DNA from 3 places in the Nocardioides sp. zg-1228 genome. Region 1 is predicted to be linked to each of the others. Evidence: predicted binding sites of a transcription regulator. Region 1 holds the regulator's gene; each other region holds the start of a gene.
What was found. Region 1 encodes LexA, which represses DNA repair genes until DNA is damaged. Its sites were predicted from a motif close to TCGAACANNTGTTCGA; they were not measured.
Positions count from the first base shown of each region.

Region 2: a site for LexA is predicted at 3,733-3,748, ahead of ruvC (crossover junction endodeoxyribonuclease RuvC). Genes of this name have one in related genera too.
Region 3: a site for LexA is predicted at 2,106-2,121, ahead of JX575_RS07520 (HNH endonuclease signature motif containing protein). Genes of this name have one in related genera too.

Region 1 is NZ_CP070961.1:3,407,631-3,415,058, forward strand. Features, by position in the region: gene JX575_RS16380 (hypothetical protein) at 1-600, opposite strand, end outside; gene JX575_RS16385 (hypothetical protein) at 612-1,136, opposite strand; gene JX575_RS16390 (LysM peptidoglycan-binding domain-containing protein) at 1,338-1,691, opposite strand; gene JX575_RS16395 (SDR family NAD(P)-dependent oxidoreductase) at 1,884-2,702, opposite strand; gene lexA (transcriptional repressor LexA) at 2,831-3,553, shown strand; gene JX575_RS16405 (LysR family transcriptional regulator) at 3,555-4,442, opposite strand; gene JX575_RS16410 (NAD(P)-binding domain-containing protein) at 4,525-5,343, shown strand; gene JX575_RS16415 (nuclear transport factor 2 family protein) at 5,340-5,699, shown strand; gene JX575_RS16420 (FAD-dependent oxidoreductase) at 5,743-6,960, shown strand; gene JX575_RS16425 (sulfotransferase family 2 domain-containing protein) at 7,003-7,428, shown strand, end outside.
Region 2 is NZ_CP070961.1:2,355,396-2,362,823, forward strand. Features, by position in the region: gene JX575_RS11310 (bifunctional (p)ppGpp synthetase/guanosine-3',5'-bis(diphosphate) 3'-pyrophosphohydrolase) at 1-389, opposite strand, end outside; gene JX575_RS11315 (adenine phosphoribosyltransferase) at 446-994, opposite strand; gene yajC (preprotein translocase subunit YajC) at 987-1,283, opposite strand; gene ruvB (Holliday junction branch migration DNA helicase RuvB) at 1,351-2,511, opposite strand; gene ruvA (Holliday junction branch migration protein RuvA) at 2,516-3,115, opposite strand; gene ruvC (crossover junction endodeoxyribonuclease RuvC) at 3,112-3,696, opposite strand; gene JX575_RS11340 (YebC/PmpR family DNA-binding transcriptional regulator) at 3,810-4,583, opposite strand; gene pdxT (pyridoxal 5'-phosphate synthase glutaminase subunit PdxT) at 4,620-5,216, opposite strand; gene JX575_RS11350 (AraC family transcriptional regulator) at 5,273-6,151, shown strand; gene JX575_RS11355 (VOC family protein) at 6,148-6,546, shown strand; gene pdxS (pyridoxal 5'-phosphate synthase lyase subunit PdxS) at 6,565-7,428, opposite strand, start outside.
Region 3 is NZ_CP070961.1:1,553,989-1,561,416, reverse strand. Features, by position in the region: gene JX575_RS07525 (MmcQ/YjbR family DNA-binding protein) at 151-510, opposite strand; gene JX575_RS07520 (HNH endonuclease signature motif containing protein) at 656-1,909, opposite strand; gene JX575_RS07515 (CBS domain-containing protein) at 2,311-2,751, shown strand; gene JX575_RS07510 (hypothetical protein) at 2,733-3,467, opposite strand; gene JX575_RS07505 (SatD family protein) at 3,464-4,138, opposite strand; gene JX575_RS07500 (bifunctional [glutamine synthetase] adenylyltransferase/[glutamine synthetase]-adenylyl-L-tyrosine phosphorylase) at 4,192-7,173, opposite strand; gene JX575_RS07495 (glutamine synthetase family protein) at 7,193-7,428, opposite strand, start outside.

The sequences.
Region 1 (7,428 bases):
CGCCCCCGGGCTGGTCGTCGTCTCAGAGGTGCCGTCGCCGAAGTTCCAACGGTACGCAACCGGCCTGGCGGTGACGACCACGTTGGATCCCTGCAACTGCACCGGAATGCTTGACGCTTGCGTGTTGGCGGTGAAGAAGTTGGTCTCCAGGTTGACAAGCGTCTTCCCGTTCGGCGGCTGGACCGACAGTGCCGATGGGGACCAGTCCAGTTCGTCAAACGCTCGGATCACAAGTGTGCGAATTGGAGGGTCGTCAACGTCCGCCGCCTCGTCCGCCGTCAAGCAGGCCGTGCCCACCCTAGTCCCGTCTCGAAACACCGCGTACAACGTTCCCGTACGACCATCGACCGTGCAGGCCCGGGGATTTGAACAAGCTTCCACCCCGCCCGAAGTTCCGTCCTTACACAACTGATAGACCAGCCACGTCGACTTCGGCTCGGCCTCTTGCGCCGCTTGGAGGGTCTGACCCGTGTACTCGCATACGACCTCAACCGAGTAGAGGTCGGCTGTCTCGTAGCAGGTTTGCCCATCCGCCTGCGCAGCCGTCGGCGACCAGATGGCGCTCTGCGCGGCCAGCACGATCACGACGACGTAGATCACCCGAGCACCGATCACGACGGCACCTGCGTCAGTCGCACGACCCTCCACGGCGACGTCGCATTGAGACGGAATCGGTAAACCAGGTCCCCGCCCGAATACTCCTGCTCCCGGGCATTCGAATTCTCTTTGATAACAGTGGGCGCTGATGTCACGCGCACGTCAAAGACCGGACGTGAATCGCCTCCGGACTTGTCGGACACGTCTTCAACGGACCAACCCTCCGTCCTCACGAAACCGCCGGCGTCAAAGGCGCTCCGAACCCGATCGGCCACCTGCGAGCAGGCTTTGCACCCGGCCGACAGGCGGAGGTACTCCGAGGTATCGCCCGAGTTCTGCATCGAGTTGCTCACCTCAACCCACCGCCGAATGAAGTCCTCCGGACTCTCGACCTCAGCCGTCTCGGTCTCCACCGGCGTCGGGGTCGGCGAGGAGCTAGTGGGATCGGGGATCTTGGGCTCGGGGGCGGGTTCGTCGGAGCACCCGGCCACGAGGAGCGGGACGGCGAGGGTGAGGGCGAGTGCGCGGCGCAGGTGCATGAAGTGCCTCCCGAGAACGACATCAGCACGCTGAAACTACCCATTCCCGCGCCCCCGCAACCACCCCGGCGACGAAACCTGTGGACGACGCCCCAGCGGGGCCGGGATGGGAATGCGCCGAGGGGCGGGCCCGTGGGCCCGCCCCTCGCCTTCCCCTGGTCCACCAGCCGGGGTCGAAGCGGCTGATGGAGGCCTCGCGCGTCAGTCGGAGACGACCGGGACGCGGAGCTTCTGGCCGGCCGCGAGGCCGGCGGACTCGAGGGCGTTGAGCCGCTCGATCTCGGTCATCACCGCGCGGACGTCGCCGTCGGTGGCGATGTCGCTGGCGATCCCCCACAGGGTGTCGCCGGGCGCCACCTGGACGATCTGGGTCGGGGCGGGCTGGCCGGCCTCGCCGGTGCCGACCGCGCCGCCGGCGAGGACGAATGCCACGGCGAGGGCGAGGAACAGCGAGGTCAGGAAGACCACGAGCCGGCCACGGCGGGTCAGCCGCACGGTGGAGCGGCGCTGGGCAGCAGCCGGGGCGAAAGCGGGGGAAAGGCTGAGGGTGCTCATGGTGGCCTCCTGGGGAAGAATCAGCCGGTCGTCTCTGTCGAGCGAATGTCTAGTCGGACCCACCGACAGTGGCCTCGGCCACCGGTGGTCGATCAGACGTTCGATCGAACATGTGTACGACGGTAGAGCACGTGTTCGAACGACGCAAGCACCTCGTCGAACAAATGTTCGGGGCTTCCCCAGGTGGAGACGTCAGCGGCGCTTCATGGCGCGCCGGCCCTGCGCGGCGAAGAGCCCGGCCGCGTGCTGCATCAGCCCGGGAGCCAGCGCCGAGCCGCGCACGACTCCCCCGCGCCACCCCGGCACGGCACGCACCACCCGGCTCGACCCGACGAGCTCGACCGCGGCCGCCGCGACGTCCGCCACGGCCAGGATCGGGCCTCCCGAGTAGACCAGCTGCGACCCCAGGCCGTCGGGGTCCTGCGCGGCGAGCATCGCGGTGTCGACCCCGTCGGGGCACAGGGCGTGGACCCGCACCCCGCGCGGCGACTCGGCGTTGACGGACGTCGACAGCGAGACGACCGCGGCCTTCGTGGCCGCGTACACGCTGTATCCCGGCACCGGGCCGAGGCCGGCGAGCGAGGCCACGTTGACGACGTCGCCACCCGCTGGGCCGAACGCCGCGAGCGCCGCGCGGGTGCCCCACATCGTGCCGAGCAGGTTGACCTCGACCAAGCGGCGCACCTGCTCCTCCGCCAGCTCGGCGAGCGTGCCGTCGTCGCCGACGCCGGCGTTGTTGAACCACGCGGTCAGCTCGCCGTGGCGAGCCGCCTCCTCCGCCACGAGCCGGTGCGACGCAGGGTCGCGTACGTCCTGGGCCAGGCCGGCGACCGCGCCGATCTCGTCGGCGGTGGCGGTCGCCGCGGCGCCGTCGAGGTCGCCGATCAGGACCCGGTGGCCGCGGGCGATCATCAGCTCGGCGATGCCGCGACCGATCCCACGCGCACCACCCGTCACGACGCTCACGGTGGGGGTCCCGGTCGAGGAGGGTGTCGAGGAGCGTGTCGTCATGGCGGGACCCTAGCGACACGCGGCTTCGAACAGGTGTTTGATCCTGACCTGCCGGGCGGTCTACGGTGGGCGCACCAGCTCCTCCCTGACCAGCCGTGGACGGAGGGGGCAACCGCACTGGAGGACGCATGGCCAAGCAGGACGACAAGAACGTCATCGAGATGCCCGACGGACCCCCGGACGCCACCGGCCTGACCCCGCGCCAGCAGCGGGTGCTCGCCACGATCAAGGACTCCATCGAGACCAAGGGCTACCCGCCGTCGATGCGCGAGATCGGCCAGGCCGTCGGCCTCACGTCGTCCTCGAGCGTCGCCCACCAGCTGCGCGTGCTCGAGGGCAAGGGCTTCCTCAAGCGCGACCCCAACCGTCCCCGCGCCCTCGAGGTGTTCCTCCCCGAGGTGATGGCCGCCCGTCGCAGCATGTCGAGCGGCGAGGAGACCTCGATCGACGAGACCGGCATCGGCGACGCGATGCCGACGGCGATCAACATCCCGGTCGTCGGCCGCATCGCCGCCGGTGGCCCGATCCTCGCCGAGGAGCAGGTCACCGACGTCTTCCCGCTGCCCAAGCAGCTCGTCGGCGACGGCACCCTCTTCCTCCTCGAGGTCTCCGGCGACTCGATGGTCGACGCGGCGATCTGCAACGGCGACTACGTCGTGATCCGCCAGGAGCAGACCGCCACCAACGGCCAGATCGTCGCCGCGCTGATCGACGGCGAGGCGACCGTCAAGACGTTCCAGCGCAAGGACGGCCACGTGTGGCTGCTCCCCCACAACGACGCCTACGACCCGATCCCCGGCGACGACGCGACGATCCTCGGCGTGGTGACGGCGGTCCTGCGCAGCCTCTGACCTACCGCGCGGAGCCGGACGCGGCGGCGACCAGCGCCGCCGTCAGCTCCTGCACGCCGGGCCGCGGACGACGCTCGCGGCTCAGCGCGTAGACGGTGCGGGTCGGTGGCGCGACCAGACGGCGTACGGCGACGCCCGCCGGCAGGCCCGGCACCAGCATCGCCGGCACGAGGGCGACGGCGAGCCCGGCCGCGACGAGTGCCACCTTGCCGAGCAGGTCGCCCGCCACCAGCTCGACCCTGGGCTCGAACCCGACCCGGCCCGCGGCCCGCTCGAGCAGGCTGCCCGAGCCGGGGTGGTCCTCGGCCCAGATCTCGTCGGCGAACGACGTGAGCCGCACGCGCCGGCGGCCGGCGGCCAGGGCGTGCCCCGCGGCCAGGACGACGCACATCTCGTCCTCGAGCAGTCTCGTACGTCGCACCTCGGGGTCCGTGGGCAGGCCGGGTGGATAGTCGGTGACCACCGCGACGTCCACGTCGCCCGTGCGCACCCGCTCGTGCAGCCGGGCCGAGCCGTCCGAGCGCAGCGCCACCCGCGGACCCTCGGCCGGGAGCGACCGCAGCGTGCGGGGCACGAGGTCCACGGAGGCGGAGGGCACGGCGCCGAGGGTGAGCGGCACCGCGTCGCCAGCGCGGGCGCGACGTACGGCGTCCCTCGCCCGGGCCGCCTCACCCACCAGCAGGCGCGCGTGCGGCAGCAGCGCTTGCCCTGCGGCCGTCGGCCGGACCCCGCGCGGCAGGCGCTCGAGCAGGGCCTCGCCGAGGTCGTGCTCCAGGCTCGCCACCTGGCGCGAGATCGCCGACTGGGTGTAGCCGAGCTCCTCGGCCGCGGCCGTGAAGGAGCCGGCCTCGCACACCGCCACGAAGGTCCGCCACGCCGTCAACGCCATGCAGAGAAGTATGCGCAGACCGCATGGAGCGATGCGACACCTGCGCTTGTCGCAGGCCGCTGCCGGTTCCATGGTCGTAGGCATGAACGAACACGTGGTGGTGCTGGGGCTCGGGCGGATGGGCCGGGCGATGGCAGAGACCCTTGCGTCCGCGGGCGCACGGGTCGCGTCGTGGAGCAGAGGCGGCGGCGGGACGGCCGGCACGGCCCCGGAGGCGTTGGCGCGCCCGGGGCCGGTCGTGCTCGCCGTCTACGACGGGCCTGCCTGTCGCGCGGTGCTCGCCCAGGTCGCCGAGCACCTCGCCGGGCGACTGGTCGTCGTCACGAGCACGGTCGGAGTCGACGAGGCCGACGCGCTGGCGTCGATCGTGTCCTCGGCGGGCGGCCGATACGTCCACGCGCCCGTCGTCGGCTCCGTGCCGGCGGTCCGGGCCCGCACCCTGCGCCTCCTGGCGGGCGGACCGGCTGCCGACGTCGAGGAAGCGGTCAAGGCACTGACACCGGTGCTGGGCGGCGTGAGCCGGTTCGCCACCCCGCGCGAGGCCGCGGCCGCCAAGCTGGTCGCCAACGCGTCGCTGGCCGCCGCGCTGCTCTCCGTGCGCGACTGCCTGGCCGGCGCAGCGGCGCTGGGGCTCCCGCTCACCGCGGCGCTCGACGTGCTGGCCCTCGGGCGGCTCGGCGACACCGTGGGATCGCTCCGCCCTCGCCTCGAGCGCCCCGACCAGACCGCGCACTTCACCGTCGACGCGCTCGTCAAGGACCTCGGGCTCCTCGCAGCTGCGGGAGGACCCTCGGCCCCGCTCGACCGGCTCTCCCGCCTCGTCACGACGGGTCGGTTGACCGGAGCCGACGACGTGTCGGCCGTGGCGCTGTCCGCCTCCACCCGGACGGCCACGTCGTGACCGGCATCGACGACGTGCGGGCGCCGCTACACGCCTATGCCCGCGGGCACGCTACGGGGGACCCGTCGTGGTTCCGCACCGCGTTCCTCCCCACCGCGCACGTCGAAGGGCTGCGTGAGGGCACCTTCACCTCCTGGTCGATGGACGACTACTGCGCGTTGTTCGACGGCACGCCGGCGCCCGACGAGGCGGACCGGAGCAGGACCGTCGACCAGGTGTGCGTCGAAGGGACCGTCGCCACGGCGACCATGACGCTGCGCCACGGGGAGTCCGTCTTCACCGACATGTTCGTCCTGGTGCGGGTCGACGGCGTCTGGCGGATCGCCAACAAGGTCTACCACCGGCACGCGTCCTGACACGGACCGGTGCACCTCAGGGTCCGGCGGGCACGATGGCTCCATGAGCCACCTCGAGCAGTCCTATGACTACGTCATCGTCGGCGCGGGGGTCGCTGCGGCGAGCGCCGTGAAGGGCATCCGCACGCGTGACCAGGGCGGCCGCGTCGCCGTCATCGGCTCCGAGCCGGACAAGCCGGTCTACCGGCCCGTGCTCTCGAAGGACCTCTGGCTCAAGGACGACGAGACGCTCGAGGGGGCGTCGCTGGCCGGCGACCTCGACGACGACGACGCGGTCGACCTGACCACCGACACGACCGTGACGGAGATCGACCCCGGCGCCCATGTCGTACGCCTCGCCGACGGGAGCACCGTCGGCTACGGCAAGCTGCTGCTGGCCACCGGTGCCGAGCCCCGCCAGCTCCCCGTCGACCCGGGCCCGCGGGTCGTCTACTACCGCACCGCCGCCGACTACCAGCGGCTGCGGACGATCGCGACCGAGGGCAGCCACGTCGTCGTCGTCGGTGGCGGCTACATCGGCTCGGAGATCACCTCCGCCCTGGTGCAGAACGGCGTCGAGGTGACGCTCGTGCTCGACCGCGAGGACGTGCAGGAGCAGATGTTCCCGACCGCGCTGGCGGCCACGGTGACCAAGGCGCTCGCCGACCGCGGCGTGCGGCTCGTGCACGGCTCGGTCGAGCGCGGCACCGAGCACGACGGCGGCGTCCGCATCCGCCTCGCCGACGGCACCGACGTCGCGGCCGACGCGGCCGTCATCGGAGTCGGGGTGCTGCCGCGCACCGGCCTCGCCGAGTCCGCCGGCCTCGAGGTCGAGGACGGCGTCGTGGTCGACGAGCACCTGCGCACGAGCGACCCCGACGTCTACGCCGCCGGCGACGTGGCGTCCTACCCCGACGCGCTGCTGGGGCGCCGACGCGTCGAGCACGTCGACCAGGCCGAGAAGTCCGGCGAGCACGCCGGCAGGGCGATGGCGGGCGCCGACGAGGCGTACGGCTACACGCCCTTCTTCTGGTCCGACATCCTGGACTTCGGCTACGAGGCCGTCGGCGAGACCAGCAGCGACCTCGACCTGGTGGAGGACTGGAAGGACGGCGAGATCGGCACCGGCGTCGTCTACTACCTCCGGTCCGGGCTGGTGCGCGGCGTGCTGCTGTGGAACGTCTGGGACAGCGTCGACCGGGCCCGCGAGGTGATCGCCGAGACGGCGAAGCAGCCGGTGGCCGACCCGGAGTCGCTGCGCGGGCGCATCCCGCTCGGCTGAGCGCGCCCGGGCAGGGCGCGGCGCCGGTGTAGCCTCGCGCCGATGTCATCCTCCGGCCCCCACCCTCCCCCTCCGGGGCTCTTCCGCACCCGCGCGGGGAACCGGCGGCGGTTGACGCCGGAGGCGCAGGAGGAGGTCGAGCGGCTGGCGGGCGCGGCCGAGGCGTCCGCGTGGCTCAGCCCGCTCGCGTACAACCTCACCATCAGCCACAGCCACCGGTTCGTCTGGTATCGCGTGGCCAAGGTCGCCACCCGCACGATCCGCCACCACTGCGAGACCCACGGCGTGAGCATGGACGTCGACCACGCGATGCGGGTGCGCTATCCCCTGGCCAGCTTCGCCGACTACTTCACCTTCGCCTTCGTGCGTGACCCGCTCGACCGCTTCGTCTCGGCGTGGCAGGACAAGGTCGTCGACCACAACTACTACGGCTTCGACCCGGCCACCCTCGCGCGGATGCAGGCGATC
Region 2 (7,428 bases), 1.1 Mb from region 1:
AGCAGCGCCACCTCGTCGCCGAAGTCGGCGCGCAGCGCGTCGAGGGTGTAGGGCGTGTCCTCGACCGTGTCGTGGAGCAGCGCCGCGACCAGCGTCGGCTCGGTCATGCCGATGTCGGCGAGGATGGTGGTCACCGCGAGCGGGTGGGTGATGTAGGGGTCGCCGCTCTTGCGCATCTGGCCGGTGTGCCACTTGTCGGCCACCGCGTAGGCGCGCTCGAGGAGCGCCAGGTCGGCCTTGGGATGGTTGGCCCGCACGGCCCGGAACAGCGGCTCGAGCACCGGGTTGGAGGACGGCGGCCGGGTGCCGACGCGGGCCAGGCGGGCGCGCATGCCGCGCGCGCTCGGGGACGCCTTCGCGTCGTGCGCCGGTGCCTGCTCCTCTGCCATTGGCCCAGTCTAGTGAGGGTGTCGGCGAGCGATGCGCGGGGACGGGACGGGCACGGTCAGATCGTGAGCAGCGTGGCGATCGGAAGGTCGCCGGTGACCGCGCGCGGGTCGAGGAAGGAGAGCTCCATCAGCACCGACACACCGGTCACCACGCCGCCGGCGGTCTCGACGAGCTCGCGCGTCGCGCGCGCGGTGCCGCCGGTGGCGAGCACGTCGTCGACGAGGAGCACGCGCTCCCCCGGCGCGATGGCGTCCTTGTGCAGCTCGAGGGTGGCCTCGCCGTACTCGAGCGAGTAGGAGACGGCGTGGGCCTCGCGCGGCAGCTTGCCCGCCTTGCGCACCGGGACGAAGCCGACGCCGAGCGCCAGCGCCACCGGGGCCGCGAGGATGAAGCCGCGGGCCTCCATGCCGACGACCTTGTCGACGACCACGCGGCCGCGCTCGTCACGACCGGCGGCCGCCAGCGCGGCGATGACCGCGGAGAACGCCTCGTGGTCGGCCAGGACGGGGGTGATGTCCTTGAAGGTCACCCCTTCCTCGGGCCAGTCCGCGACGTCGACGACGAGGCGCTCGAGCGCCTCCTTCGCCGTACGACGATCAGGCATCGTCGCGGGGGTCGGCGTCGGGCTGCTGCAGCGGCTCGTCGACCTTGGCGATCGCCGCGCGCACGACCTCGATCTGGGTGCCCGGGGCGATCTCGAGCCGGGCGCGGTCGTCGGTGAGCGAGACCACGGTGCCGAAGATGCCGGAGGACGTCATCACGCGCTGGCCGACCTCGATGCTCTGCTGCAGGCGCAGGACCTCCTTCTGGCGGCGCTGCTGCGGGCGGATCACCATGAACCAGAAGAGGGCCACGATGGCGACCAGGGGCAGAAGGGCAGCGACATCGTTCACGGTGGGGGTCTCCTCGGGGGGTCGGGTGCGTGAGCGCGTGGGAGTCTACGCGGGTCGCCCGGCGAGCTCACACGTCGTCGAAGAGGCCGGAGTCGAGGCCGGAGTCGAGGCCGGAGTCGAGGCCGGAGTCGAGGGTGGAGTCGACGGTCGGGACGGCGGGCGGGGTGAGGCCGAGGTGCTGCCACGCGGCGGGCGTCGCGACCCGCCCTCGGGGGGTGCGGGCGAGCATGCCCAGCCGGACGAGGAAGGGCTCGGCCACCTCCTCGACGGTCTCGCGCTCCTCGCCGACCGCGACCGCGAGGGTGGAGACCCCCACCGGTCCCCCGCCGAACCGGCGGCAGAGCACGTCGAGCACGGCCCGGTCGAGCCGGTCGAGGCCGGACTCGTCGACCTCGAAGAGGTCGAGGGCCGCGTGGGCGACGGGCAGGCTCAGCACCCCGTCGGCCCGCACCTGGGCGTAGTCGCGGACCCGGCGCAGCAGGCGGTTGGCGATGCGGGGGGTGCCGCGCGAGCGTGACGCGATCTCGCTGGAGCCCTCGGGTGTGACGTGCACGCCGAGCAGCCCCGCGGAGCGGTGCACGATCCGGTCGAGCTCGTGGGGCTCGTAGAACTCGAGGTGGGCGGTGAAGCCGAACCGGTCGCGCAGGGGCCCCGGCAGCAGGCCGGCGCGGGTGGTGGCGCCGACGAGGGTGAACGGCGGGATCTCGAGCGGGATCGCGGTCGCACCCGGCCCCTTGCCGATGACGACGTCGACCCGGAAGTCCTCCATCGCCATGTAGAGCATCTCCTCGGCCGGGCGCGACATCCGGTGGATCTCGTCGACGAAGAGCACGTCGCCCTCGTTGAGCCCCGAGAGGATCGCCGCGAGGTCGCCGGCGTGGGTGATCGCCGGCCCGCTGGTGAGCCGCAGCGGCGTGCTCATCTCGGCGGCGATGATCATCGCGAGCGTGGTCTTGCCGAGCCCTGGCGGGCCGGACAGCAGCACGTGGTCGGGCGCCCGGCCGCGGCGGCGGGCGGCCTCGAGGACCAGCCCGAGCTGGTCGCGCACCCGCGCCTGCCCGACGACCTCGTCGAGCGTGCGGGGCCGCAGGGCCGCCTCCACCGCGCGCTCGTCGCCGTCGGCGTCGGCGTCGGTGAGCCGCTGGAGGTGGCCCAGCTCGGCGTCGGTGAGCCGGAGCTCGTCGTTGAGGTCGCCGTGGAGGTCCTCGTCGGTGTCGTCCCAGTTCATCGGCTCAGGCCTTGCTCAGCGTGCGGAGCGCGGCGCGCAGCAGCGCGCCGACGTCGGGCTGGTCGCCGGCCTCGGGAGCCACGGCGTCGACCGCCTTCTCCGACTCCTTGGCCGACCAGCCGAGGCCGACGAGGCCCTGCTGGACCTGGTCGCGCCAGGCCTCCGTGGGCGGGGACGCCGCGGCCGGGTGGTGGGCCCCGACGGGAGGACCGATGCGGTCCTTGAGCTCGAGGATGATGCGCTGGGCGCCCTTCTGCCCGATGCCGGGGACCCGGGTGAGCGCCTTGACGTCCTCGGTGGTCACGGCCCGGCGCACCTCGTCGGGGCTCATCACGGCCACGATGGCCTGGGCGACCTTGGGCCCGACCCCCGAGGCGGTCTGGACGATCTCGAAGACCTGCTTCTCGTCGTCGTCGAGGAAGCCGAAGATCGTCAGGCTGTCCTCGCGGACGACCATGCTCGTGGGCAGCGTCGCGGGGCGCCCGACCCGCAGCGTCGCCAGCGTGCCGGGGGTGCACATCAGCTCGAGCCCCACGCCACCGACCTCGAGGACGGCGCTGGACAAGGTGACGGCGGCGACCTCGCCGCGGACGAAGGCGATCATCGGGTCCTCACGTGGGTGGTGCTCGGTGGGGTGCTGGTCGGGCTGGGGCGCCGCGGGGCTCGTTGCTGCGCCCGGGCCTGGGCGGCGGCGGCCTCGAGCCGGGTGCTGGCCGAGCCCCGCCAGACGTGGGTGATGGCCAGCGCGAGCGCGTCGGCGGCATCGGCCGGCTTGGGCAGCTCGGCCAGCCGGAGGATCCGCACCACCATCGCGCCCACCTGGGCCTTGTCGGCTCGGCCGTTGCCGGAGACGGCCGCCTTGACCTCGCTCGGGGTGTGCATCGCGATGGGCAGGCCGCGCCGGGCGGCGACGACGAGCGCGATGCCGCTGGCCTGGGCGGTGCCCATGATGGTGCTGGAGTCGGAGCGGGCGAAGACCCGCTCCACGGCGACGGCGTCGGGCCGGTGCTCCTCGATCCAGGCGTCGAGGCCCTTCTCGATGGTGACCAGCCGCTCGGCGATCGGCAGGGAGGAGCTGGTGCGGACCACCCCGACGTCGACCAGCGTCAGCGGCCGGCCGACGCTGCCGTCGACCACCCCGACGCCGCAGCGGGTGAGGCCGGGGTCGATGCCGAGCACGCGCACGAAGCTCCCCTTCCGCCGTCGGTCCGGCCACGTCGTCCGAACATGTGTTCGTGCGACCACGCTAACCCGCGGCGGCCGCGGGTCGTCGTACGACACGCGGCACGGCGCGGGGCTCAGGCGTCGGCGGTCTCGAGCTCGGCCATCACCTCGGCGGGGATGTCGACGTTGGTGAAGACGTCCTGCACGTCGTCGAGGTCCTCGAGCGCGTCGACGAGCCGCAGCACCTTGGTCGCCCCGTCGGCGTCGACGGGGATCTCGAGGCTGGGCACGAACTCCACGTCGGCGGAGTCGTAGTCGATGCCGGCGTCCTGCAGCGCCGTGCGGACCGCGACGACGTCGGTCGCCTCGCTCTGCACCTGGAACGCCTCGTCGAGGTCGTTGACCTCCTCCGCGCCCGCGTCGAGGGTCGCCTCGAGGACGTCGTCCTCGCTCACCTCGCGGTCGTCCTGCGACTTGGGCACCGTCACGACGCCCTTGCGGGTGAACAGCCGCGAGACCGACCCGGGGTCGGCCATGGTGCCGCCGTTGCGGGTGACCGCGGTGCGGACCTCCATCGCGGCGCGGTTCTTGTTGTCGGTGAGGCACTCGACGAGGAAGGCGACGCCCTGCGGGCCGTAGACCTCGTAGGAGATGCCCTGGTAGTCGACCCCGCCCGACTCGGCGCCCGAGCCGCGCTTGACCGCGGAGTCGATGTTCTTGTTGGGGACCGAGCTCTTCTTCGCCTTCTGGATGGCGTCGTAGAGGGTCGGGTTGCCGGCGGGGTCGCCGCCGCCCTGCTTCGCCGCGACCTCGATGTTCTTGATCAGCTTGGCGAAGAGCTTGCCGCGCTTGGCGTCGATCGCGGCCTTCTTGTGCTTGGTCGTTGCCCACTTGGAGTGGCCTGACATGAGTCCCTCTATCCGTCGCTCGAGCCTGGGCGGTCGTCAGGCCGAGCGCACCAGGTCCACGAACATGCCGTGCACCCGGCCGTCGCCGCCGACCTCTGGGTGGAACGAGGTCGCCATCAGGGGGCCTTGACGGACCGCGACGATCCTACCCGCGGCCGGGCCGTCCTCCACCCGCCCCAGCACCTCGACGTCCTCGTCGACCGCCTCGACCCACGGCGCGCGGATGAAGATCGCCCGCACCGGGTCCGCCAGCCCGTCGAGGTGGAGGTCCTCCTCGAAGGAGTCGACCTGGCGACCGAAGGCGTTGCGGCGCACGGTGATGTGCAGCCCGCCGACGCTCTCCTGGCCTGCTGCCCCGTCCTCGATGCGGTCGGCGAGCAGGATCATCCCGGCGCAGGTCCCGAAGGTGGGCAGCCCTCCGCGGACGGCGTCGCGCAGCGGCTCGAGCAGCTCGAAGATCCTCGCGAGCTTGACCATCGTCGTGGACTCCCCGCCCGGGATCACGAGGCCGTCGCAGGCGGCGAGCTCGACCCGACGGCGTACCGCGAGCGGCTCCGCGCCCGCGGCCCGCAGCACCTCGAGATGCTCGCGCACGTCGCCCTGCAGGGCCAGCACGCCGATGGTCGGGTCCACGAGCGCCGATCCTAGGTCGCGGTGACGCCGCCCGCCCGTTGGGGCACACTCGCCCCATGGGCGGCGGGTGGGAGCAGGTTCCGGAGGCGCGAGTCCCCGCGCCCCTCGCGCCGCACGTCACGTCGATGTACGGCTACGCGGCGAGCGGGCTGGCGCCGGGCGTGCACCGCGGGCTCCCGTCGGCCGAGCTCACGATGGTGCTGAGCCTCGACGAGCCGCTGCGCACCGCACCCACGGCCGAGGACTGGGGCGCCGGGGTGCGCGACGCGCAGTGGGTCAGCCTCGGCGGGCTGCACACCCGTCCGGCGATGGTCGAGCAGCCCGGCCGGTGGGCCGGCGTCCAGCTCACCCTCGACCCCGTGGGTGTGCGACGGTTGCTGGGCGTCCCCGCGGCCGAGCTGCCCGTGGGCAGCTGGGACGCGCGCGACCTGTTCGGCGCCGAGGTCGACCGGGTGGTCGAGGAGATGCACGCGGCGCCCGACTGGAACGGGCGGTATGCCGCGGTCGCCGGCTTCCTGTCGCGCCGCATCCGCCGCACGCAGCGCGGCGCGGAGCCGCGCGACGCGTCCGCGGAGGTCCGCGAGGCGTGGCGGCTGCTCACCCGGCGGCGCCACCTCGCGGTGTCCGACGTGGCCGACGCCGTCGGCTACAGCCGCCGGCGGCTCCACCAGCTGATCACGGCCGAGACGGGCCACGGCCCGAAGACCGTCCAGCGGCTCGCCCGCTTCGACGTCGCCCGGCGCGCGGTGGTCGCGGCCGGCGCGTCGGGCTCGTCGCTCGCCCAGGTCGCCGCCCGCACCGGCTACTACGACCAGTCGCACCTCGTGCGCGACTTCAGGGAGTTCGCGGGCCTCGGGCCGTCGGCGTGGCTCACCGCGGAGTTCCCAAATATCCAAGGCGCCCCGCCCGGCGTCGCGGCAGCATCGTCGCCATGAGCCACCAGCACCCACCCACCGTCTGGCCCGCCCTGCAGGCCCACGACCCCGATGTCGTCATCCGCGCGCTCGTCGCCCTCGGGTTCGAGGAGACCGCGGCCTACCGCGACGAGGCGGGCATCGTCCAGCACACCCAGCTCGACTGGCCCGAGGGAGGCGGCGTGATGCTCGGCTGCCACAAGCCCGACGGCCCGTTCACGCAGCAGCCCGGCACCAGCGCGGCGTACGTCGTCGCGCCGGACGTCGACGCCGTGCACCGGCGCGCCGCCGAGGCGGGCCTCGAGCCCAGCGAGATCGTCGAGCAGGACTACGGCAGCCGTGAGTTCCGGGTCACCGACGCGGAGGGCAACCAGTGGTCGTTCGGCACCTACGCCGGCGAGCCGCGGCGAGGCTGAGCCCGCCGCGGTCCCGCGTCACCAGCCACGCTCGGCCAGGCGATGCGGCTGCGGGATCTCGTCGACGTTGATGCCGACCATCGCCTCGCCGAGCCCGCGCGAGACCTTGGCGACGACGTCGGGGTCGTCGTGGAACGTGGTGGCCTTGACGATCGCCTCGGCGCGCTGGGCCGGGTTGCCGGACTTGAAGATGCCCGAGCCCACGAACACGCCCTCGGCGCCGAGCTGCATCATCATCGCCGCGTCCGCCGGGGTGGCGATGCCGCCGGCGGTGAAGAGCACGACCGGCAGCTTGCCCGCCGCCGCGACCTCCTTGACCAGGTCGTAGGGCGCCTGCAGCTCCTTGGCCGCGACGTAGAGCTCGTCCTCGGACATGCCGTGCAGCCGGCGGAGCTCCCCGCCGATCGTGCGCATGTGCATGACCGCGTTGGACACGTCGCCCGTGCCCGCCTCGCCCTTGGAGCGGATCATCGCCGCGCCCTCGGTGATGCGGCGCAGCGCCTCGCCCAGGTTGGTCGCGCCGCACACGAACGGGACGGTGAAGGCCCACTTGTCGATGTGGTTGGCGTAGTCGGCCGGGGTGAGCACCTCGGACTCGTCGACATAGTCGACGCCGAGCGACTGCAGCACCTGGGCCTCGGCGAAGTGGCCGATGCGGGCCTTGGCCATCACCGGGATCGAGACGGCCTCGATGATCGCGTCGATCATGTCGGGGTCGCTCATCCGCGACACCCCGCCCTGCGCGCGGATGTCGGCCGGCACCCGCTCCAGGGCCATGACGGCGACGGCGCCGGCGTCCTCGGCGATCTTGGCCTGGTCGGCGGTGACGACGTCCATGATCACGCCGCCCTTGAGCATCTCGGCCATGCCGCGCTTGACGCG
Region 3 (7,428 bases), 1.9 Mb from region 1:
CACCCCCCGGATCGCCCCCTACCTTGGGTCGCGTGACCTTCTGGCAGCTGGCCTTCGACGCGAACGACCCGCGGCGGCTCGCGCAGCAGATCCGGTGCTGCGTCGCCGTGAGGGACGAACCCCGTGAGGTCTCCCGCTCGGCTGCGGACGTCAGCCCGGGCCGTGGGGGTGGGCGAGGTCGTAGGCGCGCGAGACCTTCTGCGGCACGACCAGGCGCCAGGCGTCGACGACGAGCTCGCGGGCCTCGGCAGGGTCCAGCGTCGCAAGGTCGGCGTGGACCCAGTGGAAGCGCAGGTCGGCCTGCGGGGGCAGGTGGAACCTGTGCGGCTCGCTCTCCACGAGTGCGGCGCGCTCCTCCTTGGGGAACCCGAACCCCATCACGCGCTCGTCGAGGGAGAACGCGACGTAGACGATCTGCTTGACCCGGAACTTCAGGCGCCCTCGTACGTAGACCTCGTAGGAACGTTCGAGCTCCGACCCGAGCGCGCGGACGTCGTCGATCACCGCCACTCTCGCACCACCACCGCACCGCCCCTCAGGACGCGGCCGCGGGGATCGCGAGTCGGCCCATCGAGACATCGTCCTCCCTCGTTGACCGGGTGTCACCGGCTCCTGCTCGCCCGATGACCGACCAAGACTGTCCCGCCCGTGCCTCCTATCTGCGTCGATGGAAGCGGAGGTCGCCGTTGGGGAGCCGGTCGACCCGGTGTCCGGCGTCGTGGACGCGGTGATGGTGGTGGGTGCAGAGCAGGAGGCCGTTGGCGAGGTCGGTGGGTCCGCCGTGGTGCCAGGGCTCGAGGTGGTGGGCCTCGCACCAGGTGGCGGGGATCTCGCAGCCCTCGGCACGGCAGGTGCGGTCGCGGACCAGGAGCGCCTTGCGCTGCGCGGGGGTGAAGAGGCGCCGGACACGGCCGAGGTCGATCGGCAGGCCCTCGCCGCCGAGGACCACCGGAAGGATCCTGGCGCTGCACGCCAGGCGGCGCGCCTCGGCGGCGGTGATCCGGTCCCCCGTGAGCTCGTCGCCCGGCACCAGCCCCGAGCCGAGCAGGTCCGCCGTGGCGAGCTCGGCCCTGAGCGACTCCAACGAGATGGTGACGACCACGGTGGTCGCGTCGCCGCCGTGGACCGGCAGCCGACCGGCGTCGAGGGTCTCGAGGAGCTGGATCCACGCCTCGCCCATCCGGCGCGGGTGGGGAAGCCGCTCGGCGACGTCGCCCCCGGCGGGACCAGCCAGTCGCGGGTTGGTCAAGGCCTCCAGGTAGGTCACCCACCGTGTCGCCGCGGCGTCGGGGAGCCGGCCGGAGATGCGGGTCGTGCCGTCGCCGAGCCGACGCATCGTCAGCCGGGTGTGCTCGCGGGCGTGGGCCTCGAGGTCGGCGAGCCGAGCGGCTTCGGCTCGCTCGGCGACCTCGGGCGCGACGACGTCGAGGATGCGGCGCCCGATGCGACCGAGCTCCTTGGGACCGAACTCCCCCGCCCGGTCGACGAGGTGCGCCTCGGCCAGCGACACCGTCTCGGCGTCGACGGCACCGGGCAGCGCGGTGAGCGCACGATCGATCACCCGCGCCTGCGCCAGGCTCGCGGCGCCCTCCCGCATGGCGGCCGCGAGGACCGGCCGGTGGCGGTCCAACGACTCGGCCAGGCGCAGGTCGGACCGCGCGTCCGCGAACGACGTGCGGGTCTGCTGCGCCAGCCAGCCGGCGGCGTCCCGGGCCGCGGTGTCGGCAGCGAGGTCGCCGGCCTCGGCGAGGATCCGCAACCGCAGCTCGGCCAGCTGTCCCTCGGCCCGACCCAGCTCACCCAACGCGCTCGCCTTCTCGGCGGTGGTCATGAACGTCGGGTTGGCCCCGGACACCGACTTGAGGCGCGCGCGGACGTCGCAGGCGGCGGCGATGATCGGGTGCACCACCACGGACCTCCTCCACGTCGACGACGAGCCGATCGCGCACGCGCGCGATCGATCGATGGTCGTCGCTCCTGGAGGCCCGGGTCCCCGGACTATTACGTCACCCTCGCAACTCGCTCCACTCAGCCATGGCCCGGGCGACGCCCTGGAGCCATGGACCTATGGTGCGTCCGATCAGACTACCCGCTCTTGCGCATATTCGCAAGCGTGTTCGATCGCGGACGAGCGGCGCGGAGCCCACCGTCGCGGGGACGGACGCCGCAGCGCCGCACCCGCCCGGGCGTCTCCCCCTCCGCAGGGAGCGGCTGCTGCTCGTACCGCCCGCGGGGCGACCCGCCCCGACCTGAGGTCCCCGCTCGCCGCCCGAGGCAGACACTCGCGCGGGGTGCGCCTATCGTCGCAGGGTGACGGCACGGGTGGCAGAGGTGATGCTGCGGTCCCCGATCGTCCTGGACGGGGAGGCGACGGTGGCCGATGTACAGGAGGTCCTCGCCAGCCCTCACGTCCACATGGTGCTGCTCACCGGCACGGGCCGGGTCGGCGAGCAGCTGCTCGGCACGCTCGTGCGCCGGGACCTCGCCGCCGCCGGGTCCGGGGAGCAGCCCGCGCTCGCGCATGCCGTGCTCGAGGGGCGCACCATCGGCGCCGACCTGCCCGCGGAGCAGGTACGCCGGGCGATGCGCGCCGTGGGCGAGCGGCGCGTCGCCGTGGTCGACCGCCAGGGGCTGCTGGTCGGGCTGCTCTGCCTCAAGCGCCACGGAGGTGGCTTCTGCACCGACGCCGGCGTCGCCTCGCGGCGCGCCGAGCGCACCGACGGCCCCGGCGCTCAGGCCAGCAGGACGTAGGAGCCCAGGGCCACCAGCCACGACACGAACGACCCCAGCAGGAAGTACTCGGTGAGCTGGTGGATCCGGTCCTGGTCGCGCCGCGACGAGAGCTCGGGGAAGCGCAGCAGCCCCTTGGCGGCGACGACCACGCTGGCCGCCGTCACCTGCCCGCCGAGGGCGAGGGCGAGGATGAAGACGCGCTCGAGCGGACCCAGCAGGCGCCCGCCCTTGAGCCGGGTGGGCGGCATCGCGCCGTCGGCCCGCGGGTTGATGGTGCCGGTCGCCTTGAGCACCAGCCGGACCAGCACGTTGCCGGTGGAGAGCTGGATCGCGAACGCGCCGAGAAGCAGCAGGAACCGGTCGGGACCGACGCCGTCGAGATCGCCCACGGCGAGGGAGTCGAGCCACCGGGCCAGCGGGCCGGAGGCCTCCGGCGCCAGCCCGGAGCAGGCGATCGCGCCCACCAGCGCCACCAGGAACACGCCGAGCGGCAGCCGGGCCGCCTTCGGTCCCGGGTGGCCGAAGCCCCACGTGACCGTCAGGCCCCACAGCAGCACCACGACCGCGATGCCCAGGAGCGCCGCCACGTCCCGCCCCGACGTCAGCCCGGCCAGCAGGCCGGTGCACAGCGCCACCAGCGCCCCGACGCACTCGGGCAGGTAGCGCGTGCGGCGCACGGCGTGGATCAGGTCGGTGACCGCGAACCCGATCAGCAGGATCCCGAGCCAGCTCATCGGTCTCCTTCCTCCCGGTCGTCGCCCCCACTGGCGGGCGCGAGCAGGTCGTGGGCCGCGACGATCGCCGCGAGCCCGTCGGCGCGCACCCGCTGCGACACCGCGGACGCGCTGATCCCCAGGGCGTCGGCGACGTCGCGCTGGGTCTCGTGGGACAGCAGACCACGCAGCACCGACACCGAGCGCGCCGACAGGCCGCTGACCCGCTCGTCACGCAGCACCAGCCCGGCGTTGACCAGGGCGGGGTCCGCTCCCCCGGCGGCGCCGTCGGCCACGACGTACGCCGTGCGCAGCCACCGCTGGGCCGGGCTGTGCTCCGCGCTGGCGGCGGCCTCGATCGCCACCCGGGCCGCCCACCACCCGGGTCCGTCCTCGATGCCGGTGTCCGCGTCGAGGACGGTCGTCGCTCCCCAGCCGATGCCGTGGCGCACGTCGTGGTCCGGGAGCAGCCGCGTCCGGACCAGCAGCGTGGCCCGCACGGCCTCCGCGACCGTCGCGAAGGCACCCTGGTACTCGTCCCCGACGGTGACCCACAGCGGCCGGAGCGGGTGCACCAGGTCGTTGACCTCGCCCAGCGCCGACTCGAGGCGCTGGTGGAGGTCGGCGCGGTCGTGGGAGGCTCGAGACCCCACGAGGTCGCCGATCAGCGTCGCGACGGCAGTCCTGGGCACTCCTCGATAATGAAGGTCATTGCTTCATTTGTCCATCGATGAAGCACATCGCTTCATTCCCAGAAGACCCGCTCGACCACGGCGTGGGCGCGGCGGGTGGTGCGCAGGTAGTCGTTGACCATCTCGTCCGACGCGCCCTGCGGGTAGCCCAGCACCCGCGCGACCGCGGCGCGCTCGCGGGCGTCGCTGGGCAGCTGGTCGGCCGGTCTGCCGCGCACGAGCGTGACGGCGTTGCGCACCCGGCTCACCAGCCGCCAGGCCTCCGCCAGCGTCGCCGCGTCGGCCTCGGCGACCAGCCCCGCCCCGGCCGCCGCCTCCAGGGCGGGCAGCGTCTGCGTCGTGCGCAGCCCCTCGACCCGCCCCGCGTGCCGCATCTGCAGCAGCTGCACGGTCCACTCGACGTCGGCCAGCCCGCCGCGACCGAGCTTGAGGTGGGTGTGCCGGTCCGCGCCGCGCGGCAGGCGCTCGTCGTCGACGCGTGCCTTGATCCGACGCACCTCGAGCACGGCGGACTCCGCGATGCCGTCGAGGGGGAAGCGCAGCGGGTCGATGAGCTCGGTGAAGCGGGCGCGCAGGTTGGGGTCGCCGACCACCGCGTCGGCTCGCAGCAGGGCCTGGAACTCCCACACGTCCGACCACTTCGCGTAGTAGGCGGCGTAGGACTCCACGGTGCGCACCATCGGGCCGTTCTTGCCCTCCGGGCGCAGGTCGGCGTCGATCTCCAGCGGCGGGTCGCTGGCCGGCAGCGAGAGCAGGCGACGTACCTCCGAGACGACCGCGGTCGCGAACGACGCCGAGGCCTGGGTGTCCGCACCGTGGGCGGCCTCGTGCACGAACATCACGTCGGCGTCGCTGCCGTACGACAGCTCGAACCCGCCGTAGCGACCCATCGCGACCACGGCGATCCGGCTCGGCGGCGCGTCCAGGCCACGCTGGCGCCGCACCGCCTCGATCGCGATGTCGAGCGTCGCCTGCAAGGTGGCGTCGGTGAGCCGGGTCAGCCCCTGGCCGACCACTGCCACGTCCGTGCCCGCGACGAGGTCGCCGCAGGCGATGCGGAGCAGCTCGCGCCGGCGCACCGAGCGCACAGCGGCGACCGCGGCCTCGGGCGAGTCGGCGCGCTCGGCGACCGCCTGCATCTCCGCCAGCGCCGCCTCGGCGGTCAGCGGCACCAGCGACTCCCCCAGCATCCTCACGCCCTGCGGCTCGCGCTCGAGCAGGTCGGTGGCGTAGCGCGAGGTGCCGAGGACGAGGGCGAGCCGCTGGGCGACCTCGCCCTCGTCGCGCAGCATCGTGAGGTACCACGGGGTGCGGCCGAGGCTCTCGCTGATCCGCCGGAAGCCGAACAGCCCCGCGTCGGGGTCGGGCGAGTCGGCGAACCACCCCAGCAGCACCGGCAGCAGGGTGCGCTGGATGTCGGAGGTGCGCGAGACCCCGCTCGTCAGCGCCTCGAGGTGGCGCAGCGCGGCCCGCGGGTCGGCGTAGCCCAGGGCGGACAGCCGGGCCTCCGCGGCCTCCAGCGACAGCCGTGCCTCCGAGCCGGGGAGCTTGGCGACGGCCCCGAGCAGCGGTCGGTAGAACAGCTTCTCGTGGAGCCGGCGCACCTCGCGGCGGTGGTGGCGCCAGCGCCGGTCGACCTGGGTGGCCGGCTCGGAGAAGATGCCGATGGAGCGGCCGAGACGACGCAGCGACGCCTCATCCTCGGGCAGCACGTGCGTGCGCCGCAGCTGGTAGAGCTGGATCCGGTGCTCGAGGGTGCGGAGGAACGTGTAGGCCTCGTGCAGCTTCTCGCCGTCCTCGCGACCGACGTAGCCGCCGTCGGTGAGGCGGCTCAGCGCGCTCAGCGTCGCGCCCTCGCGCAACGACGGGTCGGCCCGGCCGTGGACGAGTTGGAGCAGCTGCACCGCGAACTCGACGTCGCGCAGGCCGCCGGAGCCGAGCTTGAGCTGCCGCTCGGCCTCGTGCGCCGGGATGTGCTCGACGACTCGTCGGCGCATCGCCCGCACGTCCTCGACGAAGCCGTCGCGACCCGCGGCGCTCCACACCATCGGGGCCACCATCTCGCGGTAGCGACGGCCCAGGTCGGCGTCCCCCGCGACCGGTCGCGCCTTGAGCAACGCCTGGAACTCCCAGGTCTTGGCCCACTTCTCGTAGTAGCCCTGGTGGCTGGCGAGGGTGCGCACCAGCGGGCCCTGGCTGCCCTCGGGTCGGAGGTTGGCGTCGACCGGCCAGATCGTCCCCTCGCGCGTGTGGTCGGAGCAGATCCGCATCAGGTGCGAGGCGAGCTGGGTGGCCGCGCGCAGGGCGGCGCCCTCGTCGGCCCCGGGTGCCGGCTCGTGGACGAAGACGACGTCGACGTCGGAGATGTAGTTGAGCTCGTGGCCGCCGCACTTGCCCATCGCGACGACCGCGAGCCGCACCGTGCGGGCGCCGTCGCCGACCCGCGCGCGGGCCACGGCCAGCGCGCCCTCCAGGGTGGCCGCGGCGAGGTCGGAGATCTCGGCCGCCGCGTCGTCGAGCGCCACGTGGTGGGAGAGGTCGCGCGAGGCCAGCCGCAGCAGGTGCCTGCGGTACTCCACGCGCAGCGCGTCGACGGCCTCGGCGTCGGGGAGTCCGGCCACCGGCTCCCCAGCACGCGGGTCGGCGCCCACCGCGCGCAGCATCGCCTCGCGCAGGGCGTACGCGGCGGCCCGGGTGGTGCCGAGGGTGGGGTCGGTCAGCTCGCGCCAGTGCTCCGGGTGGCGGACCAGGTGCAGGGTCAGGGCGGCGCTCGCGCCGAGCACGCTGCACAGTCGCATCGCGGTGCCCTCGTCGTCGGCCACCTCGGTGAGCATCTCCGCGCCGGTGCCCTCGGCCTGCTCGTCGAGGGCCTCGGCGAGCCGGAGCAGGCCCTCGAGCGCGGCGTCCGGGTCGGCCGACGCGGCGAGCTCGTCGGTCAGCGGCGGACCCGCCTCGCCGAGCCGCGCGATCCCGCGGGCAGCGGCGGCGCCGTCGACGAAGCCCTTGCGGACGTACGACCCCGGCGTGTCCCCCATCTGCGTCAGTCCGCCGGGCTCAGAGGACCGGCAGCATCCGGTCGCGCTCGTAGGCGGAGACCTGGGTGCGGTACTCCTCCCACTCGGCGCGCTTGTTGCGCAGGAAGAAGTCGAAGACGTGCTCGCCGAGCGTCTCGGCCAGCAGCTCGGAGTCCTCGGCGATCCCGATGGCGTCCCACAGGCTGCGCGGCAGCGGCGCGATGCCGAGTGCCCTGCGCTCCCGCTCGGTCAGCGACCAGACGTCGTCCTCGGCCT